Regions from separate parts of the Pleomorphomonas sp. T1.2MG-36 genome, predicted to be linked through region 1. Evidence: riboswitches for the same ligand, from Rfam matches in the RefSeq annotation. Region 1 holds a riboswitch; the other holds the start of a gene.
The links. A riboswitch is a leader RNA that binds a small molecule or an ion and turns the genes downstream of it on or off. The one in region 1 is predicted to bind S-adenosylmethionine.
Positions count from the first base shown of each region.

Region 2: another riboswitch for S-adenosylmethionine. It lies ahead of QQZ18_RS14155 (O-succinylhomoserine sulfhydrylase); the one in region 1 lies ahead of QQZ18_RS12880 (threonine aldolase family protein).

Region 1 covers NZ_CATNLY010000023.1:298,496-306,247, reverse strand. Annotated here, with positions in the region: gene QQZ18_RS12890 (PLP-dependent lyase/thiolase) at 1-670, opposite strand, end outside; gene QQZ18_RS12885 (pyridoxal-phosphate dependent enzyme) at 674-2,179, opposite strand; SAM-I-IV-variant riboswitch at 2,542-2,648, shown strand; gene QQZ18_RS12880 (threonine aldolase family protein) at 2,693-3,733, shown strand; gene QQZ18_RS12875 (TetR/AcrR family transcriptional regulator) at 3,767-4,348, opposite strand; gene QQZ18_RS12870 (VOC family protein) at 4,417-4,842, shown strand; gene QQZ18_RS12865 (TetR/AcrR family transcriptional regulator) at 4,918-5,454, opposite strand; gene QQZ18_RS12860 (MFS transporter) at 5,543-7,063, shown strand; gene rpiA (ribose-5-phosphate isomerase RpiA) at 7,093-7,752, opposite strand, start outside.
Region 2 covers NZ_CATNLY010000023.1:571,410-579,161, reverse strand. Annotated here, with positions in the region: gene QQZ18_RS14165 (C40 family peptidase) at 1-343, opposite strand, end outside; gene QQZ18_RS14160 (MarR family transcriptional regulator) at 340-690, opposite strand; gene QQZ18_RS14155 (O-succinylhomoserine sulfhydrylase) at 739-1,914, opposite strand; SAM riboswitch at 1,990-2,069, opposite strand; gene QQZ18_RS14150 (diguanylate cyclase domain-containing protein) at 2,286-3,692, shown strand; gene QQZ18_RS14145 (2'-deoxycytidine 5'-triphosphate deaminase) at 3,822-4,922, shown strand; tRNA gene QQZ18_RS14140 (tRNA-Gly) at 4,957-5,030, shown strand; gene QQZ18_RS14135 (NAD(P)-dependent alcohol dehydrogenase) at 5,280-6,341, opposite strand; gene QQZ18_RS14130 (plasmid stabilization protein) at 6,687-7,046, opposite strand; gene QQZ18_RS14125 (low temperature requirement protein A) at 7,204-7,752, shown strand, end outside.

The DNA.
Region 1 (7,752 bases):
GATAGCAGGGATCCCCGGTCTCGCCGGGGCGTCGCTCGCAGATGGTGATCTGGGCGCCGAGCTCCCCGAGCCTCGTCCTCACGGACGCATCGGCGTCGGGGGGGATGAACACGTCGAGCGGCCAGTCGGCGGCCCGCGCCACGACGGCGGCGGCGAGCGCTGCGTTGCCGCAAGAGGCGATCGCCAGACGCCTGGACCTGAGGGTCTCGCCGGCCGGCAGCCTGGCTGCTTCCAGAACGCGCAGATAGAGCATGACGCCCATCAGGTGGCGCGCCTTGTGGGAGCCCGAGACGTTGCCGGTCTCGTCTTTAACGAAGAGCGGTCCCAAAAGGCCTATGGCCTCCGCGAGAGCAGGCCGTTCGGCCATCGGCGTGACGCGGAAGCCGTGTCCGTCGACGGCCGTCAGCGCGTGGTCGAGCTGGCCGACAAGATCGATCCAGGCCGTGTCGGGCAGGCCCGCTTCCCGCGCCAGCCGATAGGGCGACAGCCAGGCGCGGTAGCGCAGGAACGGGTCGGTTTCGCTGCCGATCGAGGGCGACACCGCCTCGCTGTCGACCACGAGAACGTGGTCGATGTCATCGCCGCCGACACGGTCGTTCGGGCAGCGAAACGCCAGCTGAAGGCCGGCGTCGACCTTGGCGCCACAGCCGTGGCAACGAAACCCGACCATGGCCTAGAGGCCCAGCGTCTTGGCGACGCCGCTCTTGGCGTTGACGTCGGCGATCATCTCGTCCCAGGCGGGCACGAGATCGAGCAGACCGTCCCAGTAGGACTGCTTCGCGCGGGCCTTGAACTCCTCGATGGAGACGCCTTGCTGCTCCACCCAGGTGAAGTAGCCGAGGTTGAACACGCGCTTGCGGTCGACATAGGTCATTTCAAGAAGGTCGCTGGTCGACGCGGCGGCCAGCGAGCGGCCCCAGGTTTCACCGGCGGCGACCGCGTCGAAGCGGTTGCCGAAGTCGCGCTTGACCACCTTGTCGATCTCGCTGCCATACATGGCGGCGCCGTCGGTGGCCAGCGTGACGATGACATCGTCCGGCCCCATGTCGTAATACTTGGCGGTTTTGATCGCCGCGAGCATGTTGCAGATCGACGACAGGCCGAGATTGCTGAGGTCGGCGACCAGCTTCGGGTCGATGCCGCGCCGCTCGATCAGATAGTTGCGGCCAACCTCGGTGTTGAACAGCACGATCAGCCTGTCGGTGTCGCTGTCGCTGACGCCGGCCACCATGTCGGTGTTCATGACGTTGTGGATGTAGGGCACGTGCTTGTCGCCGATGCCCTGGATGTTGTGCTCGCCGAAGCCGTTCTCCAGGAGCGTCGGGCACTCGGTCGCCTCGACGACGACGATCTTGGTGCCGTGATGCTCTTTGAGGTGGTCGCCGGCCGCCAGCGTACCGCTCGACCCGGACGCCGACACGAAGGCCGCCAGCTTCGAGCCCGGACGATCCTTGGTGAGGGCCTTGAACAGCGTCTCCAGCGCCGCGCCGGTGCAGGTGCGATGGACGAGATAGTTACCGAACTCGCAGAACTGGTTGAAGATGATGTTGTCGGCGTCGCTGTCGAGGCGGGCGCACTCGTCGTAGATTTCCTTGACGTTGCTCTCCGAGCCCGGCGTCTTTATGACGTCGGAGCTGTCCACCACCCACTTGTCGAGCCAGTCGAAGCGCTCGCGGCTCATGTTCTCGGGCAGCACGGCCACGCCATGGCAGCCGAGAATGCGCGAGATGGCGACGCCGCCGCGGCAGTAGTTGCCGGTGGACGGCCAGACTGCCTTGTGATGGCTCGGGTCGAACTGTCCGGTGACGAGACGCGGCACCAGACAGCCATAGGCGGCGAGCACCTTGTGGGCGCGGATCATCGGGAAGCGGTTGCCCAGCGCCAGCACGATGCGCGCCTTGACGCCGGTAAGCTCGCTCGGGAGCTCGACGTGGACGGGCACGTCGGTCAGCCCGCTGCGGGCCGCGTCGTTGAACCAGTGGACACGGAAGAGGTTGAGCGGATCGGCGACATCGGGGTCGACGCCGGCGAGACGCGCGCGGATTCCGTCGGGAATGGCCGCCGGGTTGGCAAGCTGTCCCAGCGTGGGCAGCAGGACGCCCTCCTGTCCGAGACGGGCGATGGTCCGGTCCAGAACCTGAGTATCGACGACATTCCGCTCCAAACCTAACCGCGCCATGTTCTGTGTCCCCTTGCTCGTTCTTGATGGCCGACTGCGCGCTTTGGCAGTGCCGAGCCACGTGTTCCGTCTGCCGATGGCAATGCCCTCGGCAAACCATGCCTGTCACGGTCCACAATGGCGCAGTTCCGCAAGCGGCGACATGATATGCCGCAAGCCCTGTTCCTCACGGAAAGCGCAGAAATTAGGAGGCCGGCCGTCGCGACACGAACATGGAATAGGCTGGAAGCTCAGCGCGCGCAACGGCCTACGCTGTGTCCCGTATGGGAGCCGCCGGACGGAAAAGCGAGTGCAGATGCCATCCGTTTGTCTTCAGGCACCGACAAGCAGTTGCCGAGCTCAGGGCAGGGTGCTAATTGCCATTGATGCATCAAGAGTCGGGGAGACGCCCGACACCAACCTGCTCCCGGGCAAGGTGGTGCTCCTCGCAAGAGGGGGATGTGGCCGACCGGCAACCAACGGGACATCAGCCACGCGCGTCGCTCCGCTTCATCGGGAAGAGAGGACGTTGACGTGACCAGTTCCGCCCAGCAGTTCGCAAGCGACAACTACGCCGGCATATGCCCCGAGGCCTGGGCCGAGATGGAGCGCGCCAATGGCGGGTCGGCCATCGCCTATGGCGACGACGAATGGACCGAACGCGCCGCCGACGCCTTCAGGCGCCTGTTCGAAAAGGACTGCGAGGTCTTTTTCGTGTTCAACGGCACGGCGGCCAACTCGCTGGCGCTCTCGGCCCTCTGCCAGTCGTACCACAGCGTCATCTGCGCTTCGTCGGCGCACGTGGAAACCGACGAGTGCGGGGCTCCCGAGTTCTTCTCCAACGGATCGAAGCTGCTCGTTGCGCCGCCTACGGCGACCAAGCTGACGCCGGCCATCATCAGGGCCATGGCCACCAGCCGTTCCGACATTCACTTCCCCAAGCCCAGGGTGGTGACCATCACCCAGCCGACCGAGACCGGCCTCGTCTACAGCATCGAAGAGGTGCGGGCCATTGCGGCGGCTTGCCGGGAACTGGGGCTCAAGCTGCACGTGGACGGCGCTCGCTTCGCCCATGCCTGCGCGGCGCTCGGTTGCTCGCCGGCCGATCTCTCCTGGAAAGCGGGCGTTGACGTGCTCTGCTTCGGCGGCACCAAGAACGGCATGGCGGTCGGCGAAGCGGTCATCTTCTTCGACAAGGCTCTGGCAGAAGACTTCGACTATCGCTGCAAACAGGCCGGGCAACTGGCGTCGAAAATGCGGTTCCTGTCGGCTCCGTGGGTCGGCATGCTGGAAAGCGGCGCCTGGCTTCGCAACGCCCAGCACGGCAATGCCTGCGCGGCGCGCCTGGCGGCGGCCATCGCCGCTGAGCCCGGCATCCAGTTTCTCTTTCCCGTGGAGGCCAACTCGGTGTTCCTGAGCGCTCCCGAGGCCGTGCTGAACGAGCTGCGCACGAGAGGTTGGCGTTTTTACACCTTCATCGGCGGCGGCGCCCGCTTCATGTTCGCCTGGGATGCCGATCCGGCGCGGGTCGACGAACTGGCGGCCGATATTCGATCCGCCACAGCCGCCGGTTAAGGCTTGGTCCTCCTCGCTGCGCGGACGCGGCTCTCAACTCCGCAGGCCGTTCAGCACCTCGGCGAGAACGGCGGCGCAGTCGGACCGGGACATGCCTTCGGACACGGCCAGCGCGGCGCGATCGAAGGTGGCGCCGAGCAGCGTCACGAGGGCTGCGATCGGCAGCGGCCGGATTGCCCCGGCGGCAAGCGCCGCCTCGATCCCCTCGCGCAGCGTCCGTCCGGCGTGCTCGGCATCGATCGCCGCCGCATCCGCCGGCCCCAGCACCGCTGGCGCCTCGATCAGCAGCAACCGCGACCGGCCCGGCTCGGCCATGGCGTCGAGATAGGCCTCGCCGCCCGTCACGAGATCGGCCACCGGGTCATGGCCTCCTGGAGCCGAGCGCTCGACAGCGTCCGCCACGGCTCGACTCTCGGCAACCACGACGGCGCGGAACAAGGCCCGCTTGTCGGCAAAGTGATGATAGAGCGCCCCGCGTGTCATCCCGGCCGCCGCGACGAGGTCGGGCGTGCCTGTTTCCGCGTAGCCTCGATCCACGAACAATTGCCGTGCAACGGCGATCAGGGTGGCCGTGGTGCCTTCGCTCCGCTCTCTGTTCGTACGCCGCTCTTGCATACATGCAGCCTGTATGTTATTTCAATTTACATACAGACTGTATGTCTGTTCCAACTTGGAGGCAACCCATGCACACGACCAGCGTCTATCCAGTCCTGATGACCGATCGCGTTGCGGCGACGACCGCCTTCTATCAGGATCATTTCGGATTCCAGCCGATGTTCTCGGCCGACTGGTACGTCCATCTCCAGTCGGCGACCGACCCATCCGTCAATCTCGCCATTCTCGACGGCAACCATGCAACGATTCCGGAGGTTGGTCGGGGGCGCGTTTCCGGGATGATCCTCAACTTCGAGGTAGAGGACGTCGATGCGGAGCATGCCCGACTTGCCGCAGCCGGCCTGCCGGTTCTGCTGCCGCTGCGCGATGAGGATTTCGGGCAGCGTCACTTCATTACGGCCGATCCGAATGGCGTCCTGATCGACATCATCACGCCGATCCCGCCCAAGGGCGAGTTCGCCGCCCTCTATCAGCCGGATGCGCTGCCGGGCTGATCGTCCGTGACCGATGCCCGATCATCCCACTCGACACCGGTCGTCGGCAAGCGAAGCCGGCGACGGGTGGTCTGATCAGCCAGCCAGGCGCGCCAGCGTGGATTCTACGTCATCCAGCAGGGTCATCCAGGTGTCATCGTCATCGACGCCGACGATGCGCAACAGGAACAGCCCCTCGACCGCCAGGAAGGCGACGCGGGCCGCCTGTTTGTCCGGCGTTCCGGCTCCAAGCCGCTCGAACATGGCGTGGTACCACTCTCGAACTTCCCGCAGGTTTTCGGGGTTCCGCATGTAGGCGATCATCAGCCCGGCCATTTTGGCATTCATCGCCTCTTGCGAGGCGCGCATCGCCTGGATGTAGCGGCGAACGAACGCCACCGCCGTGGTCGGTTCATCCTCCTTCAGCATCTCATCGAACTGATTGGTCCAACGATCGATCAGCGCACGAACCAGGTCGTCCTTGGATGCGAAGGAGTATTGCACGCCGCCTTTGGACACGCCGGCCGACCGCGCCAACGCCTCGATCGTCAGCCCCTTCGCGCCGTCGCTGCGGACGATATCCTCGGCAATGTCGAGCAAGAGATTGCGGGTGATCGTCGGTTTCCTGCCCATGTGCTTCAACCAAGTTTGATGGACATATGATTGAAATCCATACGTATGTATTTATATGAGGACGCGCAATGCGTCATTTGGGTTTGTCATGTCCTTTATCCCTGTCTTTCCGAAGCGTTGGCTCGTTCTGATCGCCGTCATTCTGGCCTTTCTGCCAGTCGTGCTCGACATGACCATCCTGCACGTCGCGATTCCGACCCTGACCCAGGCACTCGGTGCCACAAGCACCGAGGTGCTCTGGATCATCGATATCTATCCCTTGCTGATGGCGGGCTTGCTGGTTCCCATGGGAACGCTCGCCGATCGGATCGGCAATCGACGGATTCTGCTCGTCGGCCTCGCCGTTTTCGGTTTTGCCTCCGGTCTGGCCGCCTTCGCCCAAAGTGCGACGATGCTGATCGGCGCGCGCATGCTGCTGGCCCTTGGCGGGTCCATGATCATGCCCTGCGTTCTGGGCATCGTTCGCAAGACGTTCGAGGACGAGGGCGAACGGGCAATGGCGCTCGGCCTCTGGAGCATGGTGGGCGCGGCCGGCGCGGCGGTCGGCCCGCTGGTCGGCGGTGCCTTGCTGGAACGCTTCTGGTGGGGCTCGGTCTTTCTCATCAACGTGCCGGTCATGCTGGCCATCGTGCCGGCGTGCTATCTGTTGCTGCCGCGCACCGAGACGACCATTCCCGGCAAGTGGGCCATCGGCCAGGCGATCCTGCTCATCGTGGGCATGATTTCGGTCGTCTATGCCGTCAAGGCCGGCTTCGGCGCCAAGCAGCCGCTTGCCGTTGCCGCGCTTGTTCTCGCCTTCGGCCTGGTCATGCTGATGCTGTTTGTCAGGCAGCAGCTTCGGTCGAGCGATCCGATGCTCGATCTGTCACTATTTTCGCACCCGGCAATCCTGGCCGGCATCGTCATGGCCGTTCTGGCGACGGGCGCGCTTGCCGGTGTCGAGCTGACGCTGGCGCAAGAGCTGCAATACGTGCTCGGCAAGACGCCGCTTCAGGCCGGAATGTTCATGATTCCGATCATGGCGGCGTCGGCGGTCGGCGGACCGGTGGCCGGCTACATGTCGAACCTGCTCGGCCTGCGCCTTCTCGCGAGCCTGTCGCTGGTCGTCGCTGCCGTAGCCCTTGGCTGTCTTGCCTGGAGCGATTTCGGCCGCCCCGGCGTGGTCGTCCCCGCGATGCTGGCCGTTCTGGGCCTGACGCTCAGCACGGGGCTGACGGCGTCGTCCATCGCGATCATGGGGTCGGTCGAGGCCAGCAAGGGCGGGGCGGCCGGCTCGCTCGAAGCAACCGGTTATGAGCTCGGCACCGGCATCGGAATAACGCTGTTCGGCGTCTTCATGTCCAGCGTCTATGGACACACTATGAAGGTGCCGCCGGGGCTGGCGCAACCGCTTGCCGACCAGGCTGCGCGTTCGATCGGCGATACCTATCTGGTGGCCGGTCAGCTTGCAGAAGAGCACGGCGCGGCGCTGATCGAGGCCGGCAAGGCGGCCTTTTCCGCGACCCATTCGGTCTTGCTGTCCACCGCCTCAGGCCTGATCGGGATGCTGGGCGTGGTCGTCTTCTTCATGCTGAAGACCTATCGGAACAAGGGCGGTACGCATCGATAGGGGGCGGTGCCCTCCCGTCCCATGACGGCTCAAGGTGTGGCTTGCCGTGGGCTGCGCTCGATGTGGCGCACCCCATCCTCTCCCGCCACGACGAGGTCGGTGGCCATGCCGATGAACAAGCCGTGCCCGACGAGCCCGGCCCGCGCGTCGAGCGTGCCGGCCAGGGCCTGCGGATCGTCGATCGGGCCGAAGCGGCTGTCGAGAATGATGTTGCCCTGGTCGGTGCGGAAGAGATCGCCCTGACCGGGTCGCGGCACGACCGTCGCGCCAAGGTTTTCAAGGAAGCGCACCTGCGACCGCCAACCGAACGCGAGCGTCTCCACCGGCAGCGGCCAGTGTGTGCCGAGCCGGGGCGACAGCTTCTCCGCATCCACGACGATGACCACCCGGTGGCTGGACTGGGCCACGATCTTCTCGCGCAACAAGGCGCCGCCACCGCCCTTGATGAGATTCACCTCGGGATCCACCTCATCGGCGCCGTCTATGGTGATGTCGATCTCGCGTGGAATGTCGTCCGTCAACATGGGGAGTCCGAGCGCCCGAGCGGCAGCGTCGGTGGCGCGCGACGTCGCGACGGCCACGATGTCCCGGAGATCGCCCGCCTTGAGGCGAGCGCCGATCTTGCGAGTGGCAAAGATTGCCGTCGACCCCGTGCCGAGACCGACCACCATGCCGGGCAGCACTAGCGA
Region 2 (7,752 bases), 270 kb from region 1:
CGGACCCCGAGAAGGCGAAGGAGCGCACCTGCGACACTGCATGCGTCGGCTCGGGCGTCGAGAAGGACACTGCCTCGGCCGGCATGTAACCGACATAGCCGTCTCGCCCGATCCGGACAAAGGCCCAGCCTTCGCCGTCGACATCGAGCACGTTGATCGCCTCGCCATGGATCGCCTCGCTGTCGAGCGGGCAATCGAAGCGCGGCTCGCGCCGGAGACCGGCGATCGGCGAAATGATCCGGGCCGGCCGTGGCTCGGCATATCGCTCGGCCGCCACGTGACCGGCAAGCGCGGCGTCGGCGAGGTCGGGGCGGGCGAACGTGGTGCGGCGGTCGGTGGTCAACGCGGCAGCTCCCTGGCTTTGTCCACGATGATATCGGCAAGGCGTTCGAGGAACAGCGCCCCTTCCACCGTGCGATGAACGATGACGTTGCGCCTGTCGGTCTCGTCGCGCTTGCGGCCCAGAAGCTTCAGTTCGCCCATGGTGTCGAGCGCACGCGTGATCGCCGGTTTGGTGACGCCGAGCTTTTCGGCGAGGCCGCGCACCGTGTGCGGCGGCGGCTCGAGATAGACGGTGAGCAGCACGGTGATCTGGCGCGGCGACAGGTCGGCGCCGTTCTCGCGCACGGTGGCGAGCGAGACATCGTGCCAAAGTCTGAGGGCCTGAGCGGGGCGCATGTCGATCGGCATGCGCCCTGTCTACACCGAACTCGTTTCGGAGGCGTTATTATCGAACGATCAGCCGAGCGCCTGTTCCAGATCGGCGATCAGGTCGTCGGCATGTTCGAGGCCGACCGACAGGCGCAACAGACCCTGGCGGATGCCGAGTTCCTGCCGCACCTCTTCGGTGAAGCGCTGGTGCGTCGTCGTCGAAGGGTGGGTGATCAGGCTCTTGGCGTCGCCGAGATTGTTGGAAATCTTGATGATGCCCAGCTTGTTCACGGCGGCGAAGGCACCTTCGCGGCCACCCTTCACCTCGATGGCGATCATGGTCGAGCCGCCGGTCATCTGCTTGCGGCAGATGTCGGCCTGGGGGTGGCTCGCCGAACCCGGATAGATCACCTGTTCGATCTTGGGGTGTCCCTCAAGGAAGGCGGCGATCTTCGCGGCGCTCTCGGCCTGTCGGCTTACGCGGAGCGAGAAGGTTTCGAGGGCCTTCAGCATCACCCAGGCATTGAACGGGCTCATGGTCGGGCCGGTCTGGCGCAGGAACACCTGCAGGTACTTCTCGAGGAACTCCTCGTCGCACAGGACGACGCCGCCCATGCAGCGGCCCTGGCCGTCGATGTGCTTGGTGGCCGAATAGGCCACCACGTCGGCACCGAGTTCGAGCGGCTTCTGATAGAGCGCGGTGGCGAAGACGTTGTCGACGACGAGGCGCGCGCCGGCCGCGTGGGCGATCTCGGCCACGGCGGCGATATCGACCACCTCCAGCGTCGGGTTGGTCGGGCTTTCGAAGAAGAAGACGCGCGTGTTGGGCCGCACCGCTGCCCGCCACTGGTCAAGGTCGCGACCGTCGACCAGCGTACAGGCAATGCCGAAGCGCGGCGCCAGGTCTTCGACGATGTAGCGACAGGACCCGAACAGCGCCCGCGCCGCGACGATGTGGTCGCCGGCCGAAACCTGCGACAGGATGGCCGCCGTCACCGCCGCCATGCCGGTCGCCGTGGCCCGCGCCACCGGGGCGCCTTCGAGCAGGGCCATGCGCTCTTCGAACATGGCGACCGTGGGGTTGGAGAAGCGGCTGTACTGGAAGCCCGGATCGAGATTGAGAAAGCGCGCTTCCGCCTGCTCGGCGCTGTCATAGACGAAGCCCTGCGTCACGAACATCGACTCGGACGTCTCGCCCCATTGCGAGCGCAGGCTGCCACCATGCACGAGGGCAGTGTCGGGATGCCAGTTGACCTTGGTCATGTCTTCGTCCTTCGATATCGGAGACCGGAAAAAAACAAACCCGGCTGCGCAGAGGCGAGCCGGGTGTCAACAATCGACATGTCCGTCCCGACCTTTTAGCAGCCTTGTTTAACGTGGCGGCAAGCCGGTCGGCTCAAAGAACCACGATCCCTGTAACGCTATGGGATGCGTGGACAAAGGTCAAGCCGGCAACCGATGCGGTGCGTTGCAGAGTCGGCCGCAGCGCCGCCGCAAGCCGCAAACGGCCACGGCGAAACTGCTCATTCCCGTAAGGTCGTGTTTGTCATACCGAGATAATTCTCGTACCTCCACTGATTATTGGTTGATGGGGCTCAAGATATTGTTCATGCGACCGCGTTTCCGGAGGTCCGATGAACCCGACGGCCAGCCTTGATCGCCGATTTCTTTTGCGTGTGATCCTGCCGATGTTCGGCCTGATTGCCATTCTGCTCGCTGGCGCCATTGCCGGCGTGCTCATGCTGTCGTCCAAGCAAAACTACCTGTCGACGGAGTTCCAGCACCGCACGGCGAAGAACGCGCTGCGCTATTTCGCAGACGAACTGTCCGAGATGGCGTCCGGCATGGCTGGCCGGGACGAGACGGCGACCCATGTCATCGACGCCTTCGATGCCGGTTGGCTCGCCGAACATTTGACGGCGGAACAGGCCGACGCCTTCCTGTTCGTTCTCGATCCTGACGACCGTACGCTGTTTTCTCGTATCGGCGGCCGGGACGTGGCGGTGGAGGCGCGCAGCGTTCTGCCCCCTACCTTCGGGCAGCTGATCGCGCGCTGGCGGGCCGGCCACATCAGCGATACCGTCACTCAGCTCATGGCGGTGGACGGTACGCCGGTGCTGTTCGCGGTCACCGGCATCCACAAGATCGCGGACCGGAACGAGCTGGCCGACAACGGCTATGTCCTGGCGATCGGCCGGCGCGTCGACCGTGCCAGCCTCAGGCACCTCTCCGAGACCTTCATGCTGCCCAACCTCAGCTTCGAACCGGGCTTCGGCCAGACGAGCGACGGCCCCGGCCGCCTGCGTCTGATGGGCCAGGACGGAACCATGTCCGATGCCTTGGTCTGGGACCCCATCCTGCCCGGCGATCAAATCATCAAGGCCATCGGACCGGGACTCGTGTTGGTCTTCGCGGCCTATCTCGTCCTTACCGCCGTGGTACTGCTCTTTGCGCGCCGTGCCGTCCGGCTGATCAGCGACAGCGAGGAAAAGGCATTGCACGATCCGCTCACCGGTCTGCCCAACCGGTTGCTTCTGCTCGATCGCATGAAGCACCTGCTCGCGGCGAAGCGCGGTGAGGAGGCAAGGGCGGCGGTATTCTACCTCGATCTCGATGGCTTCAAGGACGTCAACGACAGCGCCGGTCATGCCGCTGGCGATGCCGTGCTGGTGGGGGTGGCGCGCCGGCTGAGCGAGTTCTGCCGGACGGAGGATACCGTGGCCCGGCTCGGCGGCGACGAGTTCGTGATGGTCATTCCGATGAACGATCGCCAACTGGTCGAGGAGCGGGCAGAAGCTATGCTGGCTGCGTTGAGCAGCCCCTATCACTACAACGGGCGTCCCCTGGTCGTCGGGGTCAGCATCGGCATTGCCTTGGCGCCGGAGCATGGCCTCAATGTCGCGGCCCTGTTGCACAAGGCCGATGCCGCGCTCTACGCTGCCAAGCAGGGCGGCAAGGGGCGGGTTCGGTTCTACCGCAAGAGCATGCATGCCGAGACGGTTCCGAGCGACTGGGCAATGGCTCCCGCCGTCGGCATCTGAGCGCCATTCTTCGCTTCCCATACCTCTTCGAGTTTCCATAGACATCAAAACAGGCTAGAGCTTCGAAAAGTCCGGCCGCGCCTTCCTGCGTCGGCCTCGTATGTTGCTTTCCGGACGCTTTGCACGCCCATGACCGAGATCGCCGGCATTCTTCCTGCCCATCGCATCCGCGACCTGTTCGACGCTGGCGCCATCGCGTCGACACGACCGCTGGATGCCGACCAGATCCAGCCGGCCAGTCTCGATCTGCGCCTGGGGCCGGTCGCCTACCGGCTTCGGGCTAGCTTTCTGCCGGGCGGCGGCTCCACGGTCGAGGACAAGCTCGACTATCTCGCCCTGCACGAACTCGATCTCAGTGCCGGCGCGGTTCTGGAGACTGGCGGCGTCTATCTCGTTCCGGTTCTGGAGTCCCTCGCCCTGCCTGATGCGGTGTCCGCTTCGGCCAACCCCAAGAGTTCGACCGGCCGCATCGATGTCTTCACCCGCCTCATCACCGATCGTGGCGTCGCCTTCGACCAGATCGCCGCCGGTTATCACGGGCGGCTGTGGGTCGAAATTTCGCCCCGCACCTTCCCGATCAAGGTCCGGACGGGCTCGCGCCTCAGCCAGGTTCGCTTCCGCCGTGGCGACGCGCGTCTCGATGATGCGGCGCTGGCGTCGCTTCATGCCCGCTTTCCCCTGGTCGACCGGGAGCCGCGCTTCGAGCATGGCCTGACCCTGTCCATCGACCTTGCCGGAGCGGGAGAGGGCGCGCTGATCGGCTATCGTGCCCGCCGGCATACCAGTGTTCTCGACGTCGACGTCAAGGCGGCGCAGGAGATCGACGACTTCTGGGAGCCGATCAAGGCGCGCGGCCGTACGTCGCTGATTCTCGATCCGGATGAGTTCTACATCCTCGTCTCGCGCGAGGCCGTGCAGGTGCCGCCCGAAACGGCCGCCGAAATGGTGGCGATCGATCCCTTGGTCGGCGAGTTCCGCGTTCACTATGCCGGTTTCTTCGACCCCGGCTTCGGGCATGCGCCGGCCGGTGGCAAGGGTGCTCGCGCGGTGCTCGAGGTGCGAAGCCACGACGTGCCGTTCATTCTCGATCATGGGCAGACCATCGGCCGCCTCGTCTACGAGCGTATGGTCGAGGTGCCGGCCACGCTCTATGGGCAGGGCATGGGGTCGAACTATCAGGCCCAGGGGCTGAAGCTCTCCAAGCATTTCCGCCCCCAAAGCGCCTCTTGACAGCGCCGGGCGAGACTGCGATCTAGGGCGCGTCGCGGGTGTAGCTCAATGGTAGAGCAGCAGCTTCCCAAGCTGAATACGAGGGTTCGATTCCCTTCACCCGCTCCAATTTCTCCAATAAAATCAATATTTTAAAGCTTTAGTTTTCGCTGCCGTGTCACTCGTGTCACTGCCGTGTCACTCGCCTTTCGGCGACCTGGCTACGACTCTTGCCCTCGCGATCCTGCGGCTTTGCTCCAGCCCATCGCCTCGGCTTTAAAGGTTGGTCGTTTTTGTTGTGGTGTGCGTTGCCGGCGTGCCGCGAGAAGCCACCCGCAATGTAGCGGATGGCCTCCGGTGCCTAAGGTTATGCTTGCACTACCAGTTGATGGTGACGACCGGCTTGATCAGATCGGCCGGCTTGTCCTTCATCAGCATCAGCGCCGTTTCGGCGTGCTCCAACCCCTCATACCTGTGGGTGATGAGCTTGCTTGGATCGATGCGGCCCGACGTGATCAGCGCGGCGAGCTTTTCCATCCTAAGCCGCCCGCCGGGCATCAAACCGCCTCGGAAGTTCTTGTGACCCATGCCACAACCGCAGCCGGAGCGCGGTAGTTTGATATAGTCACCGGAGCCAAGGTAGTTGACGTTGCCGATCGTGCCGCCCGGCTTCATCATGTTGGTCGCCGGGATGAACGAGTCGACGTCGCCGCCGGCTACGATTACCTTGTCGACGCCCTTTCCGGCGGTTTTCTCAAGAATCTGCTCGCCAATGTCGCCATCCCGGTAGTTGATGCAGTCGGTGGCGCCATACTCAATGGCGATGTCCATGGTTCTTTGGCGGGAGCCGACGGCGAAAATGCGAGAGGCGCCGCCGATGGCTGCCGCGGCCACGCTCATCAGGCCAACCGGCCCGATTCCGATCACCGCGACGCTGTCGCCGAACTTCACGTCCGCCAGTTCGACGCCGTGGAAGCCTGTCGGCATCATGTCGGCGAGCAACGTCCCGACCGCCGGCTCGATGCCTTCGGGGAGATGGGCCAGGTTGCCGTCCGGGTCATTGACGTGGAAGAACTCGGCGAAGACGCCATCCTTGCTGTTCGAGAACTTCCATCCCCCCAGCATTCCGCCGGAGTGCATCGAATAGCCAGCCTGCGCCTCAAGCGAGTTCCAATCCGGGGTGATCGCCGGAACAAGCACCTTGTCCCCTGGCTTGAAGCTCTTCACCAGCGATCCGACCTCGACCACTTCACCGACCGCTTCATGACCAAGAATGAGATTGTGGCGGTCTCCCAGCGCTCCTTCCCAGACGGTGTGCGTATCCGACGTGCAAGGGGCTAGCGCAATTGGGCGGCAGATTGCGTCCATCGGTCCGCATTTGGGCGTCTCCTTCTCGATCCACCCGGTCCGACCGATACCCAGCATTGCGAAGCCACGCATTTTTCTTTCCTTCCATCAAACTTGACAGAAGAACTCTAGAAATTATCCGGTGGCGGGCAATATCGGATTATACCTATGGAAAGACTAGTGAAATTGCACTTCGAGTCCTGAGCGCGGTAAAGTGGAATCTAAATGATTAGAAATCGATTTAGCCCCAAAGGGGCGAAAACATGGTGCGGAATGGTACGTATACTTGTGCGTCGAGAGTCCTCGACAAGCTAGGTCACTTTGCCCGGGTTGACCCACTCGGCTAGTGGCTAAGGGCCAGCCAAGCGCACTCGCCGCTATCGATATGCCGGAACTCGGCGAGAGGGTTCGATCCTTCAGTCGCTCCAGCGCCGGACGTCAGGCGGCTCGTTCCTTGTTGCGCTTGCGCGTCGCGGCGGCCTTTTTGGCCGATGCCGAACGATCTTCCCGCGATCGAGAGGCGGCCGCCTTCTTGGCCGAGGCGGATCGCTCTTCCTTCGAGCGGGAGGCCGAGGCGGCGCCGCCTTTCCGTCCCCCTTTCTCGGAGGAAACGGTGGTGTCCGGGCGGCCGCGTCCGGAACCGGACTTGTTGCCGCCACCGCTTTCCTTGTTCACGGTCGCCCAGGCACGCCGCTCCGCTTCATCTTCGGAAACGCCGCGTGACTCGTAGCCTTCCTCGATATGTTCGGCCTTGCGCTTCTGCTTTTCGGTATAGGCGGATTTATCTCCACGGGGCATGGAACGTCTCCTTACTGCGGATATGTCCCGCCTAAACCGTTCGTCGACGGGAATGTTCCGCGCCTCGCCGTCGCTGGTTGCGCGACCCCCTAAATCGACTACTCTTCCAATCATTGTTGTCGACGTACATTTCAGCTTCTTTCGGGCGGGGGCCTCGATGATTTCAGCAGCGCAGGGGGCGGGCGAACGTCGCGCGGCGACGGTCGAACTTCTCTTCGACCTCACTTTCGTCTTTGCGATTACCCAGATCACCCACCTCTTGAAGGCGGCGCACACGCCGGCCGATCTTGTCGGCGCCCTGTCGGTGCTGACGTTCCTCTGGTGGATGTACGGCGGCTATGTCTGGCTGGCGAGCCACATCGCTTCGCATCGAGCCCTGACGGCGGTCATGCTGGTCGCCATGGCCGGCACGTTCTTTCTCGCGATCGGCATTCCTGGCCTCCACGAGCACAGCACCGCCGTTGTTGGCGGGGGCGCGCTGTTCGTCGTGGCGGTTCATACCCTGGCCTTCGCAACGCTTGGCGGCCTTGTCGGCCCGACCTTGCGCTTCGGCGTCGTCAACGTCGGCACCGCGCTCCTGTTGGGCATATCCGGCTATCTGCCGGGGCTTGCGGGCAGCATGGCTCAGGCGTTGGTGATCATCATCCTGGTCGGCATGGCGCTGTTCTACACGGCGCGCGCCTTCACGCTCGCTCCCGACCATTTT